DNA from 3 places in the Streptomyces sp. NBC_01474 genome. Region 2 is predicted to be linked to each of the others. Evidence: riboswitches for the same ligand, from Rfam matches in the RefSeq annotation. Region 2 holds a riboswitch; each other region holds the start of a gene.
The links. A riboswitch is a leader RNA that binds a small molecule or an ion and turns the genes downstream of it on or off. The one in region 2 is predicted to bind cobalamin.

Region 1 (5,441 bases), 7.3 Mb from region 2:
CCGGCGCCGGGCACGCGCGGCGAGTGGATGTCGTACACGCCGGGTCCGGCCTCGCGCGGGTAGCCGTGGGCGGCCAGTTCGCGCGCGACCTGCATGTGCGACCGGGCCGCCTCGAGGCTGATCACATCGGCGTCGAGGTCGTCGATGGCCCGCACGATGTCCCCGAACTCGGCATAGCACATGTGCGTGTGGACCTGAGTGTCCGGCCGGACCCCGCTCGTCGTGAGCCGGAACGCCTCCGTCGCCCACGCGAGGTAGGCGGCGTGGTCGGCGGCGCGCAGCGGGAGGGTCTCGCGCAAGGCGGGCTCGTCGACCTGGATCACCGAAGTTCCGGCCGCCTCAAGGTCGTTCACCTCGTCCCGCAGGGCGAGCGCGACCTGACGAGCGGTGTCGGCGAGCGGCTGGTCGTCACGGACGAAGGACCACGCGAGCATGGTGACGGGGCCGGTGAGCATGCCCTTGACCGGGCGGCCCGTGAGCGACTGGGCGTACGTCGTCCAGCGCACCGTCATCGGCTCGGGGCGCGAGATGTCACCGGCGAGGATCGGCGGACGGACATAACGGGTTCCATAGGACTGCACCCAGCCGTGTTGGGTGGCCAGATAGCCGGTGAGCTGCTCGGCGAAGTACTGCACCATGTCGTTGCGTTCGGGCTCGCCGTGCACCAGGACGTCGAGGCCGGCCTTCTCCTGGAAAGCGATCACCTCCTGGATCTCGGCCCTGACGCGCTCCTCGTACGCGGCCGCGTCGATCCGTCCGGCCCGCAGTCCCGCCCGTGCGGTGCGCAGCTCCGCCGTCTGCGGGAACGAACCGATGGTCGTCGTCGGCAGGAGGGGGAGGCCGAGGCTGCCCCGCTGTGCCGCCGCGCGTTCCGCGTACGGCTGCGCGCGGCGGGCGTCCGCCGCCGTGACCGACGCGGTGCGGGCGCGTACGGCCGGGTCGCGGGTGAGGGCGGACGTGGTCCGGGAGGCCAGGTCCGCGCGGTTGGCGGCGAGTTGGGCCGAGATCGTGTCGGTGCCCTGCGTCAGACCGCGTGCGAGGGTGGCGATCTCGGCGGTCTTCTGGCGGGCGAAGGCGAGCCAGCGCAGGATCTGAGGCTCGATGTCACGCTCGAGAGCCGTGTCGACGGGCACGTGCAGCAGCGAGCAGGAGGCCGCCACGTCGACCCGGTCGGCGAGGCCGAGCAGGGTGCCGAGCGTGGCCAGCGACTTCTCCAGGTCGTCGACCCAGATGTTGCGGCCGTTGACGACCCCCGCGACCAGGCGCTTGCCGGGCAGCCCGCCGACGGCGGCAAGGGCGTCCAGGTTGGCGGCGGCCCTCTCGGTGAAGTCGAGCGCGAGCCCCTCCACCGGCGCCCCGGCCAGGACGGGCAGGGCCTCGCCGAGCCGGTCGAAGTACGAGGCCACCAGCATCTTGGGCCGGTCGGTGAGGGCGCCGAGGTCGCGGTAGGCGCGCCCGGCGGCGTTCAGTTCGGCCGGCGTGCGGTCCTGGACGAGGGCGGGTTCGTCCAGCTGCACCCACTCCGCGCCCGCCTCGCGCAGATCGGCGAGGACTTCGGCGTAGACCGGCAGCAGACGGTCGAGCAGGGTCAGCGGCTCGAAGTCGGCGGCCACCCCGGGCGCGGGCTTGGCCAGCAGCAGATAGGTGACCGGGCCGACGAGCACGGGCCGGGCCTGCAGACCCAGGGCGAGGGCCTCCTTGAGCTCGGCGACCTGCTTGGTGGAGTCGGCCGTGAACACCGTCCCGGGGCCCAACTCCGGCACCAGGTAGTGATAGTTGGTGTCGAACCACTTCGTCATCTCCAGCGGTGCCACGTCCTGCGTGCCGCGCGCCATGGCGAAGTAGCCGTCCAGCGCGTCGGCCTCGACGGCGGAGCGGTGCCGCTCGGGGATCGCGCCGACCATGACGGTGGCGTCCAGGACGTGGTCGTAGAACGAGAAGTCACCGGTGGGGACTTCGCCGATGCCCGCGTCGGCCAGTTCGTGCCAGTTCGCGCGGCGCAGGCCGGCGGCGGTCGAGCGGAGGGTGTCGGCGCCGACACGGCCCTTCCAGTAGCCCTCGATCGCCTTCTTGAGTTCGCGGGCGGGGCCCTGGCGCGGGTAGCCGTGCACGGTGGCCCGTGCTGCCGCGGCTGAGGACTTGGTGGTCACGGAGATCTCCTTCGCGAGATGAATCCCTGAGATCCCGGAGACGGGGCGAGAGCGCGAAGGGTGACACGGACCGGACGGTGCGGGCGCGTACGGCAGGGCACGCGCGCCCGTTCGGTGTGTACGCCGACCCGCCCTCGAGGTCACCGGGATATCCGCGCACGAATGGTTCACGCACGGGCAACGGGCAGGTCTTCGGACTCGCGGGCACGTCCACCCGATGTCGGGCGGACACCTACTGGCCGTCGCTTCCCAGCCCGATCCATCGGGCCAGTGCGTGTGACGGCGGTCGTTCCAGCTCACCGCTGCGGGGCAGTCCCGGATTCCCACCGGGTTCCCTCTTACGACGCTCCCGTCTGGCGGACGGGGCGAACCAGCTGCACCGGTCACCCTACGCACGCGGGACGGTCCGGCGCGAGCCCGCCCCGCACCGCGGACACCGGGCGAGAAGGGGCCGCCGTCTGGATTCGGGTGCCGTGGTAGCTTTCCAAGGCCAGTCGAACTCATGCCCGTCTGCCCCGCATTGCGCGGACTTGGACAGGTATGTGTCAGGGAATCCGGTGCGAATCCGGAGCTGACGCGCAGCGGTGAGGGTGACGGGCGGAGCATCGGCCACTGGACCGCACGCGGCCCGGGAAGGCGCCCCGTCCGCGTGATCCCGAGTCCGAAGACCTGCTGGCAGCCTTCGCGGGCTCCGGTCGGGGCGGCGGGGGAGACCGTGCGACCGGGCTCCGCGCTTGAGCCCTCGACATCGAGGAAGTCCCTGTGCCCTTCGCGCACCCCGTCACACGCCGTGGCTCCGCCCGCCTCATACCCCGTGCCGCGCTCACTCTCGCCGGGATGCTCGTCCTGGCCGCCTGCGGCGGGAGCGGCGAATCCGCCCGCACGCCCGCGGCTCAGGAGAGCACCGCCGGCCATCCCGTCGTACTCGACAACTGCGGTACGCGGGTCGAGGTGAAAGCGGCGCCCGAGCGTGCCGTCTCTCTCGACCAGGGCTCGACCGAGATCATGCTCGCGCTCGGCCTCGGCGACCGCATGGCCGGCACGGGGACCTGGACGGACCCCGTGATGAAGGGACTGGAGAAGGAGAACGCGAAGGTCGAGCGGCTCGCCGACCGTTATCCGTCCTTCGAGAAGGTCCTGGACACCGAACCCGACTTCGTCGCCGCCTCGTTCGGCGCCACGCTGAGCAAGGGCGGAGTGGCGCCACGCGACCAGTTCGCGAAGCTGGGCGTACCGGCGTACCTCTCGCCCTCCGACTGTGTCGGCAAGGACAACAGCGGCGGCGGTGACGGCGCCCGCACCAAGACCCTCGGCATGCAGACCGTCTACGGCGAAATCCGCGACCTCGCCGCCGTCTTCGACGTACGCGAACGGGGCGAGCGGCTCGTCTCCGCACTCAAGGCCCGCGTGAAGAAGGCGACCAGCGGCATCGACGCCTCCCGGACGACCCTCCTGTACTGGTTCGCCAACTCCGACTCCCCCTACATGGCGGGCTGTTGCGGAGCGCCCGGCGTCATCACCCGTGAGGTGGGGGCGAAGAACGTCTTCGACGACACCCGCGACGAATGGCCCCAGATCAGCTGGGAAACGGTCGCCGACCGGGACCCGGATGTCCTCGTCATCGGCGATCTCACGCGCCGCTCGCAGACCGCCGAATCCGCCGCGAAGAAGATCGAGTTCCTCGAGTCCAACGCCGTGACCAAGAACATGACAGCCGTGAAGAAGAAGCGGTACGTGCTGCTCAGCGGGCAGGCCATGAACCCGACGATCCGAACGGTGGAGGGTGTGGAGCAAGTCGCCGCGAAACTGCGGGCGTTCGGCCTCGCCGGATGAGCGTGGAAGCGCCGGCCCCACCCCCCGGGGCGCCCCCTGAGGCGGTGCCGTCATCCGCCACCGGGAAGCGGCTTCATGCGGTGCGTGGCGTGCTCGCCTGGCCATCCGGTTTCGCGGTGCTCATCGTGTCCGTCGCCCTGGCCATCACCATCGGCCCGGCCGACATCGGGATGACCGATGTCTGGTCGGCCGTGGCCGCCCACCTCGGCCTGGGCGAACCGCAGTTGACCCCCATCCGCGACGGCATCGTGTGGAACCTGCGGCTGCCGCGCACGCTGCTGGCCGCCGTGTGCGGCGCGGGGCTCGCGGTGTGCGGCGCCGTGATGCAGTCGCTGCTGCGCAATCCGCTCGCCGACCCCTTCGTCCTGGGCGTCTCCTCCGGCGCCTCGACCGGCGCGGTCCTGGTCGTCGTACTCGGCGTCGGCGGCGGCGCCCTGTCGGTCTCGGGCGGCGCCTTCCTCGGCGCGGTCGTCTCCTTCGCGCTGGTACTGGTGCTCAGCCAGGCTCTCGGCGGCTCCACCGACCGTGTGGTGCTGTCCGGGGTGGCCGCCATGCAACTGTTCTCCGCGCTCACCTCCGTCGTCGTACTGACCGCGGCGGATGCCGAGACGACGCGCGGCGTCCTGTTCTGGCTGCTCGGCTCGCTCGGCGGGGCGGGCTGGACCGACGTCCGGATGTGCCTGACGCTGCTCGTGGCGGCGCTCGTGATCTGCGTCGCACACGCTCGTACGCTCGACGCCTTCGCGTTCGGGCAGGACGCCGCCGCGTCGCTCGGCGTGAACGTGGCCCGCACCCGCCTGGTCCTGCTGTGCACGACCGCCCTGCTCACGGCGGCGCTGGTCAGCTCGGCCGGCGCGATCGGCTTCGTCGGCCTGGTGCTGCCGCATGCGGCGCGGGCCCTGGCGGGTCCGGGGCACGCCCGGCTGCTGCCGGTGACGGCGCTGGCAGGCGCGGTCTTCCTCGTGTGGGTGGACACGCTCGCCCGCACCGTCCTCGACCCGCAGGAGGTACCGGTCGGCGTGGTGACCTCGCTGATCGGCGTACCGGCCTTCGTCCTCGTCCTGTACCGCACCCGGAGTCTGCGCCGATGACCGTTCCGACCATGCGCACGACCACGGCCGACGGGCTGCGGGCCGACCGGGTCCGCCGTGAAACCGGCGGACACCTCATCCTGGACGGCGTGAGCGTGCACCCGGCGCCCGGAGGTATCACGGGCCTCATCGGACCCAACGGCTCGGGCAAGACCACGCTCCTGCGCCTGCTCGCGGGCCTCATCACCCCCCAGGCCGGAGCGGTGACCCTGGACGGCTCACCGCTGAGCACCGTCGGCCGCAGGGACTTCGCGCGACGCGTCGCCGTGGTCGAGCAACAGGCCGACACTCAGGTCGAGTTGACGGTCGAGGACGTCGTACGTCTGGGCCGTGTCCCGCACCGCAGGGCATGGATGCCACCGTCGGC
Region 2 (5,441 bases):
GGAGCGGTGCCGCCCGCGAGCGAGGACTCCGAGGCGAACCCGGTCAGCGTCATCGTGAGGACCGTCGTGGTCATGTCCGGGACCCCGAGTTTGCGGACGGTCGCGTTGCGTAGCCCCATCGCCCATGCGAGGACGGCGATGAGCGTGTACGTCGCCCCGCCCGGCCACGCGAACGCGACGGCCGTCGCCACGGCGAGCAGGACCGCCTCGGTGACGAACACCGACCGCACCCAGGTCGCCCGCGCCCGCCCGGCGAACACTCCGGTCAGCCGCCCGGCGCACACGGCCCCCGCGAGGAACGCGCCGAGGGAGGTGACCGACCCGAGGACGGAGAACCCGGGAGCGCCCGCCGCGGCGAAGCCGATGATGATGACGTTGCCGGTCATGTTCGCCGCGAAGACGCGGCCGAGGCCCAGATAGCTGACCGCGTCGACGAAGCCGCTCACGACCGTGAGGACCGTGAGGGCCGCGGGGAGGGCGGACCTGCGTGGTACGGGCGCGGGCTCCGCCGGTGGAACGCTGGCTTCACTCACCCGCACGACCATACGGAGTCCCGGTCCCGGCGGCCCGCCGGATCAGGTCCGCACGGCCCACCGCTCCTCGACCTTCGCGAGCCGCCAGTACCCGATGGCCACCGCCCAGACGACGACGAACAGACCCACGATGATGAACCCGACGTTGTCCAGGTCGAGCCCGGCTATCCAGCCGGTCACCGAGTCCCGCAGGTCGAGCTTGTCGTGCAGGACCCCCACGAGCTCGATGGTGCCGATCAGGAACGCGACGGCGATCGAGAGGCCGGTGATGGCCAGGTTGTAGAACACCTTGCGCACGGGGTTCGAGAACGCCCACTGGTACGCGAAGTTCATGAACGTCCCGTCCAGGGTGTCGAACAGACTCATTCCGGCGGCGAACAGCAGCGGCAGGCACAGGATCGCGTACCAGGGCAGTCCGGCCGCCGCGCCGCTGCCCGCCATCACCATCAGCGTGACCTCGGTCGCCGTGTCGAAGCCGAGGCCGAAGAGGAAGCCGAGCGGGTACATCTGGCCAGGCCGGGTGATGGACTTGGTGAACCGGCCGAGGATCCGGTTCATGAACCCCCGTGAATCCAGGTGCTGTTCGAGCTCCGCCTCGTCGTACGAGCCCGCGCGCATCGCCCGGAACACCCGCAGGATCCCCACCAGGGCGACGAGGTTGAGCGCCGCGATGAGGTAGAGGAAGGACCCGGAGATGGTGGTGCCCATGACGCCGAGCGTCTGATGGGTGGCGGAGCCCTCGTTCATGATCCGCCCGGCGAGCTGGGTGCCCCCGGCGATCAGCGCGGCGAGCACGACCACCACGCTGGAGTGGCCGAGCGCGAACCAGAACCCCACCGACACCGGGCGCTTGCCGTCGGCCATCAGCTTCCGGGTCGTGTTGTCGATCGCGGCGATGTGGTCCGCGTCGAACGCGTGCCGCATGCCCAGGGTGTACGCGGTGACGCCGAGGCCGATGCCGAAGGCCTTCGACCCCACCTCGTAGTGCTCCGGCACGACGAGCAGGAACAGCACGCCGAACGCGACGACATGGAGTGCGGCTATCACCGCCAGGAGCCCGGCGGTGCGGACGGTGTCCTCGCGCCGCCAGTGGAACGCGTCGCGTCCGGTCTCCGGGGGCTTTACGGGCAGGGTCATGCGGTCACGCTCCAACACCTCGTGGAATCACTTCGTGAGATGCCGTGGCCGGTCTCCTGGCTGACGGGTGTCCGCGTCCGCCCCTGCCTTCCCAGCTGCGCGCGGCAGCCAGTGGCGTGGTGGGGCGAGGCGTCCCGAGTCGTCTCGTTGCCGAGGGACCCGGGGCCCGATCACAGTGGCGAGGGCCGCTTCGGTCTGGGTCCTTTGAGGGACCGTCACCGAATTCCCGAGCGCCACGGCCCGCCCACAGTAGAGGCCGGTCGGCGACGCCTGCAAGGCTGCACAGCTGCATAGGTGTGCGCGGGTATTCAAGATCACATCGGCGGCTGCGAGGATGGCGTCATGCATCTCGTCCCTGCCGAGCGCGCCGACCGCCGCACGATCGACGGCCACCGGGTCTGCGAGGCCATCGCCGCCATCGGTGAGCCAGGGCATGTCCGTGCCTGGGCCGACCGGTTCTCCCTGCTCGCCGATCCCCGGCGCCTCGCGCTGCTGCTCGCGCTGTACCGGGCGGGGCCGCTGGCCGTGTCGGATCTCGCCGTGGCCACGGGCATGAATGACCCGGCGGTCTCGCAGGCGCTGCGGCTGCTGCGCGCGGCCGGCGTGGTCGAGGGGGAGAAGGAGGGCAGGATCGTGCGCTACCGCGTCGTCGACGCGGCGACCGCGGATCTGCTCGAGCAGTGCGCGACGGACGGCGCGCACTGACACGTGCGCGCCGTCATGGCCGGTTTCAGTCCCGTCGGGCGGCGGCCCGGCGGCGCGCGGCGGCGATCTCCGCGTACGTGAGGTCGCGGCCCTCCCAGTGCGAGCCCTCGACCGACTTGCCGGGCTCCAGGTCCTTGTAGACCTCGAAGAAGTGCGTGATCTCCAGACGGTCGAACTCGGGGATGTCCTCGATGTCCTGCACGGAGGTGTGGCGCGGATCGTGCGCGGGCACGCAGAGGACTTTCTCGTCCATGCCCTTCTCGTCCCGCATCACGAACATGCCGATCGCCCGGCATTCGACGGTGCAGCCGGGGAACGTCGGATCGCCCACCAGGACGAGTGCGTCGAGCGGATCGCCGTCGCGCCCGAGGGTGCCCACGATGTATCCGTAGTCCGCCGGGTACTGGGTGGAGGTGAACAGCATCCGGTCGAGCCTTATCCGGCCGACGGAATGGTCCATCTCGTACTTGTTGCGGGAGCCTTGGGGGATCTCCACGGTGACGTCGAACGCGTGGAGCGCGTCGGTGCCGTGGGCTGCGTCGGTGTGTCGGACCTCGTTGTCCAAGCCGGCCTCCTCGTCCACCCCGAGTGTGCGCCCGGGAGTACCGGCGCGTCAGCCGATCGGGAACTCCAATTCGGGCCTGTCCCACATCACGGCGGGCGGATCGGCGGCCGCCGTGCCGGTGCGGACGGCTCCCGTGCTGCGGTAGAAGCCCTCGGCGGGCGGGTGCGAGACCACGCGGACCGAGGTGAGACCGGCGGCGCGCGCCTCGTCCTTCATGTGGGCGACCAGCAGCCGCCCGATGCCGAGCCCCTGCGCCGCGTCGGCGACGAACATCAGGTCGAGCTCCGGCGGTACGAGCGTGAGCGCGTAGAACCCGAGCACCAGGTCGTCGGCGCCGACTGCGACGAAGACACGATGAGCCTCGATGTAGTCGGGGCCCACCCGGTAGCCGGCCACCATCGACGCGTACGGGGCCTCGTAGGCGCGGGACGTACGGACGAGCCGGGTCAGCCGCTTGGCGTCGCGGGCGGTCGCCCTGCGCACCCGGACCGCCCCGCCACCTCCCGATCCCAAGGCTGTAATGCTCGAAGTCATAGTGAGAGTATTACGCATCCTGCGGCGCCGATCGACCCGGGACCCTGTACGGCGGCCGTCTCACGCGGTGGGAACGGTGGACTGCACCTGCCGCAGGAACGTCGCGTTGTCCGGCGTCTGCCGGATCCGCTCGACGAGCGTCTCGAGCCCGGCGTGCCCGTCCCGCGACTGAAGTGCGCGCCGCAGACCGCGTACGACCGCCAACTCGGCCTCCGGCAGTAGGAGTTCCTCGCGGCGCGTGCCGGACTGGGTGAGGTCGACGGCGGGGTGGATCCGGCGCTCGGCAAGGGTGCGGTCGAGGCGGATCTCCATGTTGCCCGTGCTCTTGAGTTCCTCGAAGAAGTAGTCGTCGGCGCGAGAGCCGGTGTCGACGAGCGCGGTGGCGAGGATGGTGAGCGAGCCGCCCTCCTCGGCGAGCCTCGCCGCTCCGAAGAACCGCTTGGGCCCGATCAGCGCGGACGCGTCGACACCGCCGCTGAGCGTACGGCCGCCGGACGAGACCGTGTTGTTGTGGGCGCGGCACAGGCGCGTCAGGGAGTCGAGGAGGATGACGACGTCCCGGCCGTCCTCGACGAGCCGCTTGGCACGCTCGACGGCCAGTTCGGCCAGCGCGATATGCGCCTTCGCGGGCTGGTCGAAGGTCGAGGCGAAGACCTCGCCGCGCACCGAGCGCCGCATGTCGGTGACCTCCTCCGGCCGTTCGTCGAGGAGCACCACCATCAGATGGGCCTCGGGGTCGTTCGTGGCGACGGACGCGGCGAGCTGCTGGAGCAGCACCGTCTTGCCGGTCTTGGGCGGCGCCACGATCAGCCCGCGCTGCCCCTTGCCGATGGGGGTGAACAGGTCGACGACGCGGGGTGTCACACCGCCCTTCGCGGTTTCGAGACGCAGCTGCTGCCGCGGGTGCAGGGGCGTGAGGTCGCCGAACCGGGGTCGTCCGCGCAGCTCCTGCACGGGGCGCCCGTTGACGCGCTCGACCTCGGCGAGGGCGCGCGGCCTGCCGCACGTCCCCTGGATCAAGTCGCCCTTGCGCAGGCCGAGTCGGCGGATCAGGGCGGCCGGCACCTGGACGTCGTGCGACGTCGGCAGGAGGTCGGCGAGGCGCAGGAACCCGGGCCCGTTGCCCGAGATGTCGAGGACGCCCGCGGCCTGGACCGCGACCTCCTTCGGCTGCGTCGTGAACGCCTTTGTGGTGGTGGGGGGTTCGAGTGTGGTGGTCATCGGAATCGGTCCTTTCGCGGACGTTCGTACGAGAGCATGAGTGAGGTGGGATCCGGCGGGATCGGGGCGGTGACTGCACGCCCCGCGAGGCGGGCGGGCGAAGAGGCCCGTGAAAGCCCTGAGAAGCCTGTGGCCGGGGAGAAGCGATGCGGGGTACGGCGCGTCGGCGCCGCCTGGCGCATCGCTGACATCGATTCGACGAATCCCGCTGTCGCGGCGATTCGGAGAGGGAGACTGGCACCGGCGCCGAAGAGGCGGCTAGCACACGTGCCACTCGCACTGTAACACCACGGGGGCGCCGTCCCGCAAGGGCTCACGTCACGGGCCGCCGCTCTCAACCGCCCGTGAACCCTGCTCGACCCCTTGGGCAAAGCCCCCGTGCCGCCGGGCGCGGCCTATGCTGAGCCCCGATGTTCGCACCTGAAGGCCCCACGGTCCGGGAGCTCGCCGTCCAGGCGCTGTCCTCCGTCGAGCACGGCTACGACCTGCTCGCCCCCAAGTTCGACCGCACGCCGTTCCGCACGCCCCGGTCGGTCCTCGCACCCGTGACGCGTGCCCTGCACGGTATGGGCCCCTTCGAGCGCGGACTCGACCTGTGCTGCGGGACCGGCGCGGGGTTCGGCGTGCTGGCGCAGGTGTGCCGCGAACGGCCCGTCGGGGTCGACATCAGCGCGGGCATGCTCACGGCGGGCCGCACGGTCCACCGAAGCGGCGCGGACCTGGTGCGCGGCGACGCCCTCGCGCTG
Region 3 (5,441 bases), 1.0 Mb from region 2:
CTCGCGGGTGGTGCCCAGGCCGTGGACGGTGATGACCCAGGTGTCGCGGGCGCCGGGGACGAACCAGGCGGGGAGCGCGCCCAGTTCGCCGGGGATGTCGATGTCGGCGTGGTCGAGGCCGAGCGCCGCCTTGGGGTCGCCGATGTGGACCTGGGGCGTGAGCCAGGCCTTGGCGCCGGGTTCGAGGGAGCCGTGGGTGACGCGCTGCAGGCGTCGCACGACGGCGTGCGCGGCATGCGGGGCGGACTCGATGACGGGCCCGACCACGGCGTGGAATCCGTCGCCGCTCAGGCCGTAGGTGCCCGGGCGCAGGGAGGCCAGGTCGCGGGTGAGGGTGATCCGGCCCGCGGCGGTGGCGTGGACGGTCAGGCGTGGCTCGGTGGGGAGCGGTCGGCCCGCGGGCGCCTTGAGGGCGGCATCGCTGGCCAACCGGCCGACCGCGACCGCGGCCGCGCCGGCACAGATGACTGCGGTGACGGCAGCGGCCGTCGCTCTGGCGGTGCGCACCGTCCCAGTGTCCGCGCCCGGGCTCCGACCGGCCAGTGGGGCGCGGCCATGGCGGCGGGTGGAGGTTCAGCCCTGCTGCCCGTACCCGCGCAGCTTCTCCTCCACCTCGCGCACCTGGTCGCGGGTGAGGAGCTTCGGGGTGTGGTGCGGGTGGGCGCTCGCGGTGAGCCAGACGCGGCACAGCCATTCGAGCTGGGCCGTGCGGTCGTAGGCGGCGGCGAGGGTGTCGCCGTAGGTGAGGGTGCCGTGGTTCTGGAGCAGGCAGCCTGTCCGCCCCTTGAGAGCGTCGAGGACGTTCTCGGCCAACCGCTCGGTGCCGTACGTCGCATACGGGGCGACCCGGACGGGTCCGCCGAGGGCCGCGGCCATGTAGTGGATGAGCGGGAGTTCGGGCACGAGGGTGGAGACGGCGGTGGCGTGGACCGCGTGGGTGTGGACGACGGCGCGGGCGGGCGTGGCGCGGTAGACCGCCAGATGCATCGGGAGTTCGCTGGTCGGGGTCAGGGTTCCGGCGCTCTGCTCACCGTCGAGGCCGACGGCGACGAGGTCGTCCGGGGTGAGCTCGTCGTAGGGGACCCCGCTGGGCGTGACGAGGACGGTGTCGCCGATCCGCACCGAGACGTTTCCCGAGGTCCCGACGACGAGGCCGTCGGCGACGGTGCGCCGGGCCGCCGCCACGAGCGCGTTCCATGCCTGCGCGAGCCCGTCCGCGCCCTGCCCCGCATCGCCCGGTTCCTCCGCCATGCCCGCATCCTGCCAGCCGCGCGGCGGGCCCGCGCGGATCGTGAGGCCGGGGCACTTTGGTACGGAGCCCAGGAGTCCGGAAGCGCACGAATGGGCATGAATGCCCGCCTGGAAACGATTGGCTGGAGATCGACGGGCATAGAGGGATCTTCCGGTAGCCTCCGGTGGGATTTGTCATGCACGTCGCCATTTCGGGGGAAAATATGGCTCGTGGTCACAAACCGTCCCGTCGCTGTGCGCACATCGCGACCGCGACATCACTGGCCGCCCTGACGTTCGGGGGGACCGCTCTCGCCGAGACCCCGGCGTCCGCGGCGGGCGAGACCAAGGGGCACGACGTCTCGTCGCACCAGAAGAACGTCAACTGGCGGAAGGCCAAGAGCAAGGGCTCACGGTTCGTCTACGTCAAGGCGACCGAGTCCACCACCTACCGCAATCCCTACTTCGACCAGCAGTACGACGGAGCACGGGGCGCGGGCATCATCCGAGGCGCGTACCACTTCGCGCTCCCGAACAAGTCGTCCGGCCGGACGCAGGCCTCGTACTTCGTGCGCAACGGGGGTGCGTGGCGGGCGGACGGCTGGACACTGCCGCCGGCGCTCGACATCGAGTACAACCCGTACAGCTCGAAGAAGTGCTACGGCCTGAGCAAGGCGAAGATGATCTCCTGGATCAGGTCGTTCAGCGACGAGGTCCGCCGCAGGACGGGCCGCCGGCCGGTGATCTACACCAACTACCGCTGGCGGAAGAACTGCACGGGCAACAGCACGGCCTTCGCGGGCAACCACGCGCTATGGCTGGCCCACTACGACGAGTCCGCCGGGGCGCTGCCCTCGGGCTGGCCGTACTGGACGTTCTGGCAGTACGACAACAGCGGCGGACTGCCGGGTGACCAGAATCTCTTCAACGGTTCGCAGGCCCAGCTGCGGAGGTTCGCCCGCGGCTAGCGGAGGGCTCACTTCCGCTTGATTCGGCCACCGTTCCGCTTCACGGACGACCCCGTGCCGCCGCCCCGTTCTCAACGGAGTGGCGGCACTCCGCTTCGGGTCACCGCACCGCCCGCCCCAGTTCATCTTCCGTTCACTCAGATTGCCTACGGTCGCCGAGCCACTGACGTCCAACAGAAGCCTGGGTAAATGGAACACATCACGCTTCTCCTCGGGATCGTGATCGTTACCGCTCTCGTGTTCGATTTCACGAACGGTTTCCACGACACAGCCAACGCGATGGCCACCACCATCTCGACCGGCGCTCTCAAGCCCAAGACGGCGGTGGCCATGTCCGCCGTGCTGAACCTCGTCGGAGCCTTCCTCTCCGTGGAGGTCGCCAAGACGATCTCCGGCGGCATCATCAACGAGGACGGACTCAAGACCGAGGTCATCTTCGCGGCGCTGGTGGGCGCCATCCTGTGGAATCTCCTGACCTGGCTGGTGGGGCTCCCCTCCAGCTCCTCCCACGCTCTCTTCGGCGGCCTCATCGGCGCCGCCGTGATGTCGATGGGCTGGTCGTCGATCGACGGCGGCACCGTCGTCACCAAGATCCTTCTCCCGGCCGTCGCCGCGCCGCTCGTGGCGGGCATCGCCGCCATGCTGGCCACCCGGCTCACGTACCGGATAGGCAGCAAGACCGACCAGAAGGCGACCGCCAAGGGCTACCGCGCCGGGCAGATCGCCTCCGCGGGCCTGGTCTCGCTGGCGCACGGGACGAACGACGCCCAGAAGACGATGGGCATCATCACGCTCGCCCTGATCACGGGCGGCGTCCTGAACCCCGGCGCGAACCCTCCGATGTGGGTCATCGTCTCGGCCGGTACGGCCATCGCGCTCGGCACCTACCTCGGCGGCTGGCGCATCATCCGCACCATGGGCAAGGGCCTCACGGACCTCGCGCCGCAGCAGGGCTTCGCCGCCCAGACCAGCGCCGCGACCGCGATCCTCGCCTCCTCGCACATCGGCTTCTCGCTCTCCACGACGCAGGTCTGCTCCGGCGCCGTGATGGGCTCGGGCCTCGGCCGCAAGGGCGGCGTCGTCCGCTGGTCGACCGCGACCCGCATGTTCATCGCCTGGGGCCTGACCCTGCCGGCCGCCGGTCTGGTCGGTGCGGGCGCCGAGTTCCTCACCAAGCAGGGCTCGTGGGGCGTCGCCGTCACCGCGCTGCTCCTGATCGCCGGCGCGGGCACCATCTGGGCGCTGTCCCGGCGCAACTCGATCGACCACACGAACGTCACGGACGACGACGTCACCGACGAGCCCGCCGGCGTCGTGACCACCGCGATCGCGGCCGTCACCCCGCCGCCCACCGGCACGGTCGCCGACCTGGACACCGACGTGAAGACCACCATCCCCGCCTCGCCCGCCCCGCCCTCGGCGGAGCCCGCGCGACCGGCCACGGTCTAAGGAAGCAGCAGCGCTATGCACATCGACTGGGCAGCACTCGGCTCCGTGTTCGGAGTCAGCCTCGTGATCACGGTGGCCCTCGTGGGCCTGTTCACCCTCGGCATCGTCGGCCTCACCAAGCGGGAGTCGGCGGCGGCCCAGGGCAACTCGACGGCGCTGGCCGTCTCCGGCGCGTACGCCTGCTTCGCCCTGTGCGCGGCGGCCGTCGGGTACGGGATCTTCCTGATCGTCGCCTGACCGGAGGTAACCGGCAGGAGTGCGGGGTGCGGGACGCGAAGGCGTCCCGCACCCCGCTTCGTGTGTGCCTCAGCACACTCTCCCTTCGCAGGTCAACGGCAAGTTGACGGGCGTTCGCGGAGCGTGGTGGACTTCCGGGGCCATCTACGGCAGCAGGAGAGGAAGCCGGTGTGAATCCGGCGCGGTCCCGCCACTGTCACCGGGGAGTGATCCCCGCGAGCCAGGAACTCTCGCCGCCGGTCTCTTCCAACCAGGGCGTGGACACCCTGAGTGAGGACATATCGCCATGCGCGGCTGCCAGTTGCGGGTCCTCCCGCCGAGAACGAGTACAAGGGTTCCGTTCGCCGTAGCGGCGGGCTGACCGTGCGAGCCGAGCGCGTCTTCGCGTACGGCAGCGCCGCCGGACTCCTCGGTGACCTCCTGTTCGGCGATCCGCGCCGCGGGCATCCGGTCGCCGCGTTCGGGCGGGCCGCGGGCGCCGTCGAGCGAGTGCTGTGGAGTGACCACCGAGGGTGGGGCGCACTGCACACCGCCGTGTGCGCCGGGGGCGCCGCCGTCGCCGGTGGCCTCGCCGCGCGCGCCGTGCGCCGCTCCCCCGCCGCCTCCGTCGCACTGACCGCCGCCGCCACCTGGGCCGTCGTCGGCGGTACGTCGCTGGGGCGCGAGGCGCGCGCCATCGGGGGCGCGCTGGCCGCCGGTGACGTGGACGCGGCGCGCGAGCGGCTGCCGCATCTGTGCGGGCGCGACCCGCAGGCCCTGGACGCGGACGGGATCGCGCGGGCCGTCGTCGAGTCCGTCGCCGAGAACACCTCCGACGCCGTCGTGGGCGCGCTCGTGTGGGGCGCCGTCGCCGGGGTCCCCGGGCTCGTCGCCTTCCGCGCCGTGAACACGCTGGACGCCATGGTCGGGCACAAGTCGGCCAGGTACCGCCGTTACGGCTGGGCCTCCGCGCGCCTCGACGACGTGGCCGGCTGGCCGGGGGCGCGGCTGACCGGGGTGCTCGCCGCGGTCGCGGGCGGCCGTCCGCGCGGCGCGCTCACCGCGTGGCGCGAGGACGCGCGGCTGCACCCGAGCCCCAACGCCGGTGTCGTCGAGTCCTCGTTCGCGGGGGCGCTCGGGGTGCGGCTCGGGGGCACGTTGTCGTACGGCGGGCGGGTCGAGCACCGGCCCGTACTGAACGCGTCGGGCCGGTCCGTGGAGACCGCCGACGTCGAGCGGGCGGCGCGGCTTTCGCGGCGCGTGACCTGGCTGGCCCTCGGCGTGTGTGTCGCCGGGCGGGCACTTTTGCGGAGGGGGAAGTCGTGAGTGGTGGCGGACTGCTGGTGGCAGGAACCACGTCCGATGCCGGGAAGAGCGTCGTCACCGCGGGCATCTGCCGGTGGCTGGTGCGGCAGGGGGTGAAGGTCGCGCCGTTCAAGGGACAGAACATGTCCCTCAACTCCTTCGTGACGCGCGAGGGCGCCGAGATCGGCCGTGCGCAGGCCATGCAGGCGCAGGCCGCCCGCGTCGAGCCGAGCGCCCTGATGAACCCCGTACTGCTGAAGCCGGGCAGCGACC

Region 1: another riboswitch for cobalamin. It lies ahead of OG758_RS07075 (ABC transporter substrate-binding protein); the one in region 2 lies ahead of OG758_RS40345 (HoxN/HupN/NixA family nickel/cobalt transporter).
Region 3: another riboswitch for cobalamin. It lies ahead of OG758_RS35535 (cobalamin biosynthesis protein); the one in region 2 lies ahead of OG758_RS40345 (HoxN/HupN/NixA family nickel/cobalt transporter).

The regions. Positions count from the first base shown of each region.
Region 1 covers NZ_CP109449.1:1,480,761-1,486,201, reverse strand. The annotation lists gene metE (5-methyltetrahydropteroyltriglutamate--homocysteine S-methyltransferase) at 1-2,150, opposite strand, end outside; cobalamin riboswitch at 2,317-2,540, opposite strand; cobalamin riboswitch at 2,644-2,841, shown strand; gene OG758_RS07075 (ABC transporter substrate-binding protein) at 2,988-3,983, shown strand; gene OG758_RS07070 (FecCD family ABC transporter permease) at 3,980-5,074, shown strand; gene OG758_RS07065 (ABC transporter ATP-binding protein) at 5,086-5,441, shown strand, end outside.
Region 2 covers NZ_CP109449.1:8,826,851-8,832,291, forward strand. The annotation lists gene OG758_RS40340 (YoaK family protein) at 1-533, opposite strand, end outside; gene OG758_RS40345 (HoxN/HupN/NixA family nickel/cobalt transporter) at 576-1,670, opposite strand; cobalamin riboswitch at 1,700-1,923, opposite strand; gene OG758_RS40350 (ArsR/SmtB family transcription factor) at 2,013-2,375, shown strand; gene OG758_RS40355 (inorganic diphosphatase) at 2,401-2,940, opposite strand; gene OG758_RS40360 (GNAT family N-acetyltransferase) at 2,989-3,474, opposite strand; gene rho (transcription termination factor Rho) at 3,535-4,695, opposite strand; gene OG758_RS40370 (class I SAM-dependent methyltransferase) at 5,106-5,441, shown strand, end outside.
Region 3 covers NZ_CP109449.1:7,796,985-7,802,425, reverse strand. The annotation lists gene OG758_RS35560 (alpha/beta hydrolase) at 1-507, opposite strand, end outside; gene OG758_RS35555 (class II aldolase/adducin family protein) at 574-1,251, opposite strand; gene OG758_RS35550 (lysozyme) at 1,455-2,198, shown strand; gene OG758_RS35545 (inorganic phosphate transporter) at 2,388-3,647, shown strand; gene OG758_RS35540 (hypothetical protein) at 3,663-3,884, shown strand; cobalamin riboswitch at 3,995-4,136, shown strand; gene OG758_RS35535 (cobalamin biosynthesis protein) at 4,248-5,189, shown strand; gene OG758_RS35530 (cobyric acid synthase) at 5,186-5,441, shown strand, end outside.